2 linked regions of the Aminivibrio sp. genome follow. Each later gene encodes a partner of the first gene's protein in a complex. Links are inferred from orthologs where the notes say so. Each region holds a gene or a part of one and is shown on either strand. Other genes may lie near its edges.

Region 1 (5,324 bases):
CATGCTCCTTGCATTTTCTCAGAGTCGGGGCGTATAATTGGCAACGCTTCTTTCCGGGCCTATAGCTCAAGTGGTTAGAGCCACCGGCTCATAACCGGAAGGTTCCTGGTTCGAGTCCAGGTAGGCCCACCACGAAATCGCCGTTTCCTTCCGGGGAAACGGTTTTTTTATTTGGGAGGAGGAATCCCGATGCTGGTGAAGGATCTTCTGGGGAACCTTGACGCCATGGTTCCCTTCAGTTGGGCAGAGGAGTGGGACAATTCGGGGCTCCTCGTGGGCGATCCGGAGTCTCCTGTGACGGGAGTAGTTGTATCCCTCGACCCGACTCCCGAAGCCGTGGGATACGCGGTCGAAAAGGACTGCTCCGTCCTGGTAAGCCACCATCCTCTTATCTTTTCTCCGCTGAAAAAACTGGATGTCTCCACCGCTACAGGGAAGGCCGTCTCCTTCGCGCTGAAAAAGGACATTGCCGTGATCTCCATGCATACAAACTGGGACTCCAGCCCGAGAGGCGTCAACGCCGCCATTGCCGCCGCCATAGGGCTGGAGTCCGTCAGTCCTCTTGTTCCCTCCGTCTCCGGTGCATGGGGGCTCGGAGCCCTGGGAAATCTTCCTTCAGCTTTGACAGGGCGGGAACTGGGGCAGGCAATCCGTTCCGCCCTGATGCTCTCCCGTCTCGACCTCTATGGCGACTCTCACCGTCCCGTGTACAGGCTCGCCCTGTGCGGAGGGTCCGGCGGCGGCCTGTGGGACGGAGCGAAAACCGCCGGGGCAGATGCTTACTTCACATCGGACGTGAAGTACCACGAAAGACTGGAAGCTCTTTACGAAGGGCTCATTCTTCTCATTGGAGATCACGGGGAAGTGGAGTCTTTTTCTCTCGATGCCCTGGCGGGGGCTGTTTCAGAAGCCTCAGGATTCGAGGCGTCTGTTTTCAGAAGCACGCCCCGTCTTCCTGTCGTCATTGACTGACACATTCAGCCTATGACGATTTCGGTTCAAATGGTATGATATCCTGGATTTTTTGACGGATTTTTCCGGACATTTCCCATTCGAGGTGGTTAGAAATGAACCAGCGTGTTTTCAGCGGAATGAGACCGACAGGACAGCTCCACCTGGGACATCTTGCGGGAGCCCTGACGAATTGGATCAAGCTCCAGGAAGGATATGAGTGTTTTTACAGCATCGTCGACTGGCATGCTCTCATGTCGGACTATGCCGACAGCTCCAAGATAGAATCGAACTGCTGGGAGGTTCTCATTGACTGGCTTTCGTCCGGCCTTGACCCTGAAAAGTGCGTCATTTTCGTTCAGTCCCACGTCCCCCAGCATGCGGAGCTGCACCTTGCCCTTTCCATGGTCACACCGCTCGGCTGGCTCCAGAGATGTCCCACGTACAAGGAACAGATCATCAACATACAGAACAAGGATCTCGGCAATTACGCTTTCCTCGGATACCCTGTCCTCATGGCGGCGGACATTCTTCTGTACAAGGCTGGAATCGTGCCCGTCGGCGAGGACCAGAGCGCCCACCTGGAAATCGCCAGGGAAATGGTGCGGAGATTCAACGGTTTTTTCGGCGAGGTCCTGATCGAACCGCAGATCATGCTGACCCCCACTCCGAAGGTTCCCGGGACGGACGGGAAAAAAATGAGCAAATCCTACGGAAATTCAATCAACCTTGCCGACAGCCGGGAAGAAGTTTGGAACAAGCTGCGGACCATGGTGACCGACCCGGCCCGGGAAAAACGGACTGACCCCGGCGATCCGGAAAAATGCCCTGTGTGGGATATTCACAGGGTCTTCAACAACTGTGACAGCGAAAAAGCCGAGATTGCGGAGGGCTGCAAAACCGCCGGCATAGGCTGCGTGGACTGTAAAAAGAAGCTGAATATTCACGTGGAGCGGGTCATGAACCCCATACGAGAGAAAAGAGCCTTTTATGAAAAGAACCCCGATCTTCTCGGCGACATCCTCAGGGAGGGTGCGGTGAAGGCCGGGGATGTCGCCCGGAAAACAATGGACGAGGTCGTGAACTCCATAGGATTCGTCCGGAGAGGGTAGGTCGATGAGGTGGTTCAAAACCACGACCTGAGCGTTTTTCAGGCGGAGGTAAGCGGTTTTTCCGGCCCTTTCGACCTGCTCTGCTACCTTGTTGAAAACAGGCAGCTCGATGCCGCCGGAATTTCAGTAGGCCAGGCGGTCAGGATATACGGAGCCTACCTGGCCAATACGAGGCGGGTCTCCGTCGCTGTGGTTTCTGAATTTTTAACACTGGCGGCATCGCTGGTGCTGAACAAGATACGGTCCCTTCTCCCGGGGAAAACAGCAGGGGGAGAAGACGAACCGTCCGGTATGGAAGAAATGGCCCTCGACGAGTACGATGTCGAGGGGAAACTTTCCCGGTACAGGCCCTACAGGAAAGCAGCCCTGTTGCTGTGGAACAGGAAGGAAAAGCAGGATCTCGTTTTTTTTCGTCCTTCCTCCGAAGAAGAGGGACAATCCTGGGACCTTGGCAACCTCTACGGCCTGTGCAGCCTCTGGTGGGATCTTCTGGAAGAAAAACGGGCCTCCTGTCCTTCGGGAAAGACTTCATGTATGGACAGGGATGATGACTGGGAAGGTATGCCTGTTCCTCTCCCTGATGAAGAGCAGATTGATATGAAGATTTCCGAGATAATGGGAATTCTTCATAATGTTCCCGCGGTCTCTTTTTCTCACCTTCTCGGAAACAGCAGAAGCGTGCGTGTTTTCGTCGTGACGCTTCTTTCGCTGCTCGAAATGAGCAGAATGGGGCGAATTCGCATCGTTCAGGAGGAGCTGTTCAGGGATGTGCTCATATACAGTATCTGAAGGCATTTCTGACATCGGCCGCAGGATTCAGGCAATTCTCTTCGTCGCCGGGTCTCCTGTCGGGGATGAAGAGCTCGCCTCGGTCCTGTCATTGCCTCTTTCGGTCACGTCAGGAGAAATAAAGATTCTTGGAGACTTTCTCAGACGGATCAGATCGGGCGTTCTCCTCCAGAAATCGGCAGGAGGATGGAGAATGGTGACGGCGGAGGATGTGGCCGATTCGGTCTCCCTGTTTCGCGATACAGCCCGGACACAGAAAATCCGCCTGAGCAGGGCTGCGGTCGAAACGCTGGCCGTGATTGCCTATAACCAGCCGGTGACCAGGAGCGAAGTGGAGGACATCCGGGGGGTAAGGTGCGAACGGGTTATTGAAACCCTCCTTTCCCACGGGATGATCAGAATTGCGGGAAGGAAGAAGGGCACAGGTTCGCCGCTGCTCTACAGGACAACGGACATCTTCCTGGAGACGTTCGGGCTTTCGTCCATTTCGGAACTTCCCACCCTCGAGGAACTTCAGGAACTTGCGCCCCCTCCCGAAGAAAAACCCAGGAAAGCAGATGCCCTTCCGGTGGAAGAAAACGACGAACAGGGGGAGGAGGACGATCTGCCGTGAACGCGAAGATCAGGCTCAACCGGTACCTGGCCATGTGCGGACTGGGTGCGAGAAGAAAAGTGGAGGGAATAATAGCTTCCGGCCGAGTAAAGGTTGACGGGAAAGTGGTCCTCATGCCGGCTTACCGCGTGAACGAAGAAAATGAAGTTTCCGTTGACGGCAGCCCGGTTACGCCTGAAAGAAAGGTCTACGTCGTCATGAACAAACCTGCGGGCTGGGTATGTTCCGTTAGCGACCCCTTCGATCCGGTCATTGCGGGTCTGCTTCCCGAAAAGTTCAGTTCCTTCCGCCTTTTTCCGGTGGGGCGGCTTGACAGGGAAACGGAGGGTCTGCTTATCCTCACCAACGACGGTGCTTTTGCCCAGGAGGTTGTGCATCCCTCACGGAGAATACTCAGGGAATACCACGCTCTCCTCGACAGGGAAATCAACAGAAAGGCTGTAAAAGGCTGGCTTTCCGGTGTCGAGCTCGACGGACGCCTGCTGAAGCCGGCGAATGTCCGCATCCTTGACCGGGAACCTGCGGACAGGTGGGTCTCCGTGGTCCTGGCTGAGGGAGTCAAGCGTGAGGTGCGCCGGATGGCCCAAAGCCTCGGTTTTGAGGTCGAAGTGCTTGTTCGGAAAAGAATTGGTAAAATGGAGCTGAAGGAACTCCCTGCAGGAAAGTTTGTCGAGATGTCCCGCAGGGAACTCTGGAATGCGATTCGGTTCGGGGGAAGCATTTAGGTCATTCTAGGAGGGCGGAAGATGGACGGAATTGACGAGCGATCACGGGAACTCATTAAAACACGCATTCTCAAAAAAATAAAGGAAATCAAATCTTTTCCTCAGTTCGTCGTAGAAACGATGCGCAAGCTGAATGACCCGGACAGCAGCGCCCAGGATGTGGCCGCCAGCCTTTCCCGGGATGAAGGGCTCGTGATCCGGACCCTCAAACTGGCCAATTCAGCCGCCTACGGAATTTCCAGGGAGATTTCAAGTATCGCGGAAGCCATCGCCCTTCTGGGATACAAGAATATAAGCAACATCGTTCTTTCAGCTTCGGTTTACTCCGTAATGGACAAATCCCTCTCGGGGTATGCCCTCGACAGGGGAGTCCTCTGGCGTCATTCCCTCACAGTGGCCTACGCTGCCCGCTACATTTCCCAGAAGACCAGGAAAGCCCTTCCGGAAGAAGCCTACGTCGGCGGTCTTCTTCACGATATCGGGAAAGTGGTGCTGAACGATTACGTCCGTTTCGGATACGGCATCATCGTCAAGCTGGTGGAGGAACAGCACATTCCCTTCCTTGACGCTGAAATACAGGTTCTCGGTTTTGACCACGCCGCTGTGGGAACCCTGCTGGTGGAAAAATGGGGCCTTCCCGACCCCTTCAAATTCGCCGTGGCCCATCACCATGCTCCAAACGCCCTACAGGAACCGAAATATCAATCCCTGGTCGACGTGGTCCATGTCGCCAATTCCCTTTGCCTCATGCTCGGCGTCGGACTTGGCGCTGACGGACTCCAGAGCTATCTCTATCCCGAATCCCTTGAAAGGCTCGGCATCACGGATTATGAAAACCTTATGTCCGAACTTGTGGATTTCGTCGCCCAGGCAGAAGCCGAGCTCTCGGAAATGGAGGAAGCTTTCCAATGACGGGCCGGCCGCTCATCGTGGCCATCGACGGACCGGCCGGAGCCGGCAAAAGCACCATAGCGAAACGTGTAGCCGGGTCTCTGGGGATACCCTACCTTGACACCGGGGCATTGTACAGGGCCCTTGCCTTCTTTCTCGATGCCAGGGGCATTCCGCCCGTAGAATCAGATATGCTTTTTTCCGCCCTTCAGGAGGTCTCGCTGGAAATCACCGGAAAAGGAA
Region 2 (5,364 bases), on another replicon or contig:
CCGCAAGGGCCGCCAGCTCGTCCTGGATTTCGAGTCCGGTGACGGCCACAGCGGGGAATCGCAGGGCGAGGATCAGCGACACGGCTCCGGAGGCGCACCCGAGTTCCATCACCCTGCCCCCCGAACGGGGAAAAGTATCCCGTACGTAGGCTGCGAGGAGGATGGTGTCCACGTTGACCCGCGGCCCCCCGGCGGGCTGGCGGAGAGTAAGGGCACCGTAGAGAAGATCGTCCCTCGTGACGGTCATCGCCGTACCGCCCCGGAAAGCCTTCCGCCTTCCCTCTCCTCCGGCTCGGCCCAGTCCTCTACCTTCATGCCCACGACTCTGGACAGCCCGGGTTCCGCGAGGGTGACACCGTAGAGGATGTCGGCCCTCTCCATGGTGGCCCGGCGATGAGTCATGACGAGAAGCTGGATTCCCTTGCCCTGTCCCGGAGGGGAGGAGTATTCTTTGGCGAGATCACCGAACCTCAGGAGGTTCGATTCGTCCAGGGCTGCGTCCACCTCGTCGAGGACCGCCAGGGGCACCCCGGCCACCTCCATGGAGGCGAAGAGGTAGGCTATGGCGGTGAGGGTTTGCTCTCCGCCGGAAAGCTGGGCTAGGTTCTGGAGGTGCTTCCCGGGAGGCCGGGCCACGATTTCCACCCCGGCATCCCAGGCGGGGGAAGACTCCTCCTCTTCGCCCGAACCGACGGGTTCGGGGCCCTGAAGGCGGAGCCGGGCCTCCCCTCCGCCGAACAGCCTGCAAAAGAGGGAATTGAAGCGGGCGTTGATGTTCTCCAGGGCCTTGCCGAAAAGGGCTCCCACGTGGCGGTCCGTCTCGCTGATGATGCCCCGGAGTTCCCCTATGGCCGCCTGCACGTCCCCGAGCTGCTCGGAAAGGAAGGCAACCCGCGCGGAAAGGGACTGGTCCTCCGAAAGGGCGCCCCACTCCACTTCCCCGAGAGCCCGGAGTTCCCGTTCCAGCCTGCGGACCGCCGCCGATGCGGCTTCCCCTTCATCACCGGGGGGAGCCTCCGCTGAGCTGTACGGGTACTGTTCTTCCCACATCTCGGTGAGCTGCCTGAGCTCGCCTGCCAGGCTCTCCCTTTTCGAGGCCAGGGTCCGGGCCCGTTCTCCTGCGGCTCCGGCGGCCTCCACCGCTCTCCTGCTCCGGACGGAAATCCGGCCTGAGCGGGAGGCCAGCAGTTTTTCCTTGTCCAGCAGGGCGTGCAGGGCGGCCTCCTTGTCCCGTATCTCCCTGAAAAGGAGATACTGCTCCCGGCCCCACCGCTCAAGGCGCTCTTTCTCGACCCGCTCCCTGGCGAGGCAGTTCTCCCGCTCAGCGGCAAGGTAGGCAAGCCTCTCCCGGGTCCGCTCAAGTTCCGAGGCGGCCCGGATCCTGAGGGATGCCACGCTGGACAGGCGCTCCTGCAGAAGAACGCATGTATTTTCCGCTTCGGCGAGCCGTGCCGGAAGGGAGGATTCTTCATCGCCCCCGGAGGGAGACGGCATGGAAGCGAAAAGGATTTCCATCTCACCGTCGATCTCCGCCATCCGCTGCTCCCACGAGGCTGCATCGGCGAGAGCCCGGCGACGGTCGCGCTCCAACCGCTCACAGGCTTCCCGTTCAAGGTCCAGATCCCGCCGCTTTTCCTCCAGGCGTTTTCCGGTCTCCCTCAGTTCCATGGTGAGAGCTTCCTTTTCGGCGGACCGGGCCCGTTCCAGGGCTTCTTCCTTTTCGAGGGCGGCGGCCAGGGAGGCGGCCTCCTGTCTGACCCGGGCAAGATGCTCCTCGGCCTCCCTGATCCGTCGGCGCCGTTCGATGGCGCCCGCGGCGGCCCGCGTCCGTCCGCCGCTCACCGTGCCCGAGGGAAGGAACACTTCCCCTTCCAGGGACGCTATGGGATAGGAGGCCCCCCTGGAGGCGAGCTGCGCCCCCACGGAGTACTCCTCCACCAGCAGCAAGTCCCCGAGAATGTGGGAGACACAGGGCTTCCACTCCTCCGAGGGCGTGACGATCTCCAGGGCCCACCCCACGATCCCTCGGGCGGGAAGGATGGCCCTCCTGTCTGGAAATCGGGGACGGCTTTTCTCCAGGGGAAGGAAAGTGGCCCTTCCCGCCCGGCGTTCCTTGAGGAGGTCGATGCAGGCTCCCGCCTCGGCGATGGTCTTGACGAAAAGCCAGTACTGACGCCCTCCAAGGTAAGCCTCCAGGGCGGATGTGACCGACGGGGGACAGGAAAAGGACTCTGCGGCCACCGTCACGGGAACCTGGAGTTTTCCGAGGCGGTAGGCCGACGAGAGGAAACGGACGGGTTCGGGGTAGGATGAGCTCTCGGCCGTCTTCAGGTCCTCGGCGGCCGCATCGAGGGAAGCGGCTTCCTTCCGGGCCTTCTGGAGGGCCGATGCCGTCTTCCGGCAGGCCGCGAAGGCGTCGCCGTGGGCCTCCAGCACCTCGGCCTCCCTCCGTTCGAGATCGGTTATTTTCTCTTCCAGGGCGGCCGATTCTTCCCGCAGGGCGGCCAAAGCCTCCCTGGATGCCTTGATCCGGGCGTCGCAGTCTGCGAGAAAGGCCTCCCGGGATTCTCTTTTCGACCGGAGGGTCTCCTTTTCTCCACCTAGAGCCGAAAGGGCGGCAGAGAGGGATTTTTTGCGCTCCTGCTCTTTTTCAATGGCCGCCCGGAGTTGGTTCATCCGGCCCCGAAGCCTGTCCCTTTCTCCCGTCGCCGCAGCAAGCTCGGCAGAGAGTGAGTTCTCCTTCGAGAGTATTTCTCCGTTTTCCGCTCCTATTTCTCCGAGACGGACGGAAAGGCTTTTTTCCTCCCCTTCAAGGGAGGCCGTCCTCGAGCGGATCTCCCGAACGGCGGCGGCGGCGGCGAAGCAGCTTCTACGGAGCTCCTCCCTCTTCCTGATCAATTCCTCCCGGTCTCCGCGCAGGCATTTCACCCGTTCTTCAAGTTCCCCCCGCTCCCGGAGGGAGCGGCTGTACATTTGTTCCCACCGGTCTCTCCAGCGTATCCGGAAGGTTTCTTCCGCGCCGAGGGTACGGATTTCCTCCTCAAGGATTGCAAGGCTTTCTTCGAGAACGCGCCTCCGGTAAAAATAGTAGAGCCGTCGTTTTTCTTCCAGGGTGTCGGTTATGGCCTTGGCCCGGGACGCAAGGGCAACGGCGGGAGCGATCTCCTCCCTGCGGTTGCTGAGTTCGGCCGCAAGGGCCCCCAGCCGGAGGCTTTCCTCCTCCGCCGAGACGAGTTTTGCCGAGGTCTCGTTCCTTTTTCGGCGGTACTGGTCGATGCCGAAGAGAAGCTCGAGATGGGCCCTTCTCTGGGCCGGCCTCTGGCTGATGGCCTCCGCCACCTCCCCCTGTCCGATGAAGGCGAACTGATCGCCCTCGAGCTTCCAGAGCCTCTTCACCGCATCGAGGTCGGCGAGCCTGGTCCGGACGCCGTCCACGGTGATCACCGCACCGGTTTCCGGCGAAAAGGATCTCTTGAGGACGCAGCTTCCGGCGCCGGGAGTTCCGTCCTGTCGGATGAAAAGGGCCACTTCCGCCCTGGTCGCTGGAGGGATGCTCGCGCTTCCGGAGAAAAGCAGGTCTCCCTGCCTGACGATCCGGAGCCTTTGGAACCCTCCGTCGCCCAGCACCCACCGGAGGGCGTCGAGAAGGTTGCTCTTTCCGCTGCCGTTGGGTCCCACGATGGCGGTGAGCCCCGGCGAGAACACCAGGTCCTGGGAAGCCCCGAAACTTTTGAAGCCTTTAAGATGAAGACGTTCGATATACAACGAGACGGGCCTCCCATTTTTCCATCTGTTCCATTCTCCGCTCCACCTGCTCGAGGCCTCCCTGAGCATCCAACCGGAACTTGCTCCAGGCGAAGTCGGGAACCGCCGCGAGGAAGATCTTCCGGCCGAGCTCCTCCTCCCAGAGAGAGAGATAGGTTTCATAAATATATTGGGCCACCGCAGGGTTCACCTCCAGCAGGAGAGCCTCCGAGCGGTTCGACGCCGACACTTTCCGGAGGAAACGCTTGATGGTCATGGAGATGGTGTCCTCCCGGTGAACCCATCCGTTGCCGCCGCAGAAGGGGCAGCTCCTGGTGAGGGTGGAGCGGATGTCGGGCCGGGCACGCTTCCTGGTAATCTCCACGAGCCCGAGCTGGGATACGCCGAAAATCCGCGCCCGGTACCGGTCGGGCAGAAAGACTTCTTCCAGGCGCTTCATGAGGAGGGCCCGGTCCTCCTCGTAATCCATGTCGATGAAGTCGATGACCACGATGCCTCCGATGGCCCGCAGCCGGAGCTGCCTGGCGATTTCCGACGCCGCTTCGAGATTGGTCTCGAGCACCGTATGGCGGAGGTCCGTCTTGCCGATGAATTTCCCCGTGTTCACGTCGATGACCGTCAGCGCCTCGGTGTGGTCGATGATGAGATAGGCTCCCGACCGGAGCCACACTTTTCTCTCCAGGGCGGCCTCGATCTCCTTTTCGATGCCGTAGAACTCGAAGAGGGGCGTGATCCCTCCGTAGAGGCTCACCTCCGGGTGGTCCGTTCCGGAGAAGAGAGACAGACTGTTCTTGACGTTTTCGCATTCTTCCCTGCCGTCCACTACGATCTCGGACACGGCATCGGTGAGCTCGTCCCGGAGAACTCTCCCGATAAGGCCCAGGTCCCGGTACAGCAGGCACGGAGCGGACTGGACCCTCCCGTTGTGCTCTATCTCCCTCCAGAGAGCGAGGAGAACTTCCACGTCGTGAGCGAGGCTTTCCTCGTCCACCCCCTCGGCGGCGGTCCGGACGATGATGCCGTAATCCTCTCCCCGAAGCTCCCGGGCGATGGTCTTGAGCCTCCTGCGCTCGTTCTCGTCGGTGATTCTCTTGGAAACCCCCGACTCCTGGCCGTGGGGCACAAGGACCACGTACCGACCGGGAAGAGATATCCGGGAGGTCACCCGGGCTCCCTTGTTCTTCCTCGCAGTCTTGGTGACCTGGACGAGAAGCTCCTGGTTCGGCTGGAGATTGAGCCCCCTGGCGTCGTTCAGGTACAGGAAGGCGTTCCTTCCGTCGCCGAGGTTGACGAAGGATGCGTGGATACCGGGGAGGACGCTCTCCACCCGGGCCTTGTAAATCTCCCCCGCTTTCTGGCGCTCCCACATCCGTTCCACGAACAGGTCGGCGAGGCGCCCGTCCTCGATGATGGCGACCCTCGTCTCTTCCGGATCGATACAGTTGGCTACAATCTTCCGGTTTACGGCGCCCGGCTCCGTACGGCTGTCACTCACGGCGACGCCCTCCTCCCGAAGAAAACCGTTTTTTTTCAAAGAGGGGGATACATCTCCCCCGGAAAGGCTTCATGCTCTCCGGTCCTCCCCGACTGCAGCCGCGA

The links. The genes of interacting proteins can lie anywhere in the genome.
Region 2: the proteins of JMJ95_RS02645 (region 1) and smc are in contact, whole or in part, in a crystal structure (PDB 3ZGX), measured with the Bacillus subtilis proteins. The link is inferred for Aminivibrio sp. from one-to-one orthologs.

Annotation. Positions count from the first base shown.
Region 1 is NZ_JAESIH010000025.1:167,195-172,518, forward strand. Bases 1,045-3,962 are described here. They hold JMJ95_RS02645 (hypothetical protein), read left to right. Parts: upstream 1,045-2,072; coding sequence 2,073-2,852; downstream 2,853-3,962. Other genes in these bases: trpS (tryptophan--tRNA ligase), read left to right, coding at 1,068-2,063; scpB (SMC-Scp complex subunit ScpB), read left to right, coding at 2,830-3,465; JMJ95_RS02655 (pseudouridine synthase), read left to right, coding at 3,462-3,962. Also shown: JMJ95_RS02635 (Nif3-like dinuclear metal center hexameric protein), read left to right, coding at 190-972; more of JMJ95_RS02655, read left to right, coding at 3,963-4,190; JMJ95_RS02660 (HDOD domain-containing protein), read left to right, coding at 4,212-5,102; cmk ((d)CMP kinase), read left to right, coding at 5,099-5,324. UniProt on the Bacillus subtilis protein: Participates in chromosomal partition during cell division. May act via the formation of a condensin-like complex containing Smc and ScpB that pull DNA away from mid-cell into both cell halves.
Region 2 is NZ_JAESIH010000041.1:83,208-88,571, reverse strand. The notes cover bases 44-4,165. They hold smc (chromosome segregation protein SMC), read right to left. Parts: upstream 3,766-4,165; coding sequence 244-3,765; downstream 44-243. Other genes in these bases: JMJ95_RS05430 (Rne/Rng family ribonuclease), read right to left, coding at 3,740-4,165; JMJ95_RS05440 (methyltransferase), read right to left, coding at 44-247. Also shown: more of JMJ95_RS05440, read right to left, coding at 1-43; more of JMJ95_RS05430, read right to left, coding at 4,166-5,260; JMJ95_RS05425 (DUF2344 domain-containing protein), read right to left, coding at 5,330-5,364. UniProt on the Bacillus subtilis protein: Required for chromosome condensation and partitioning.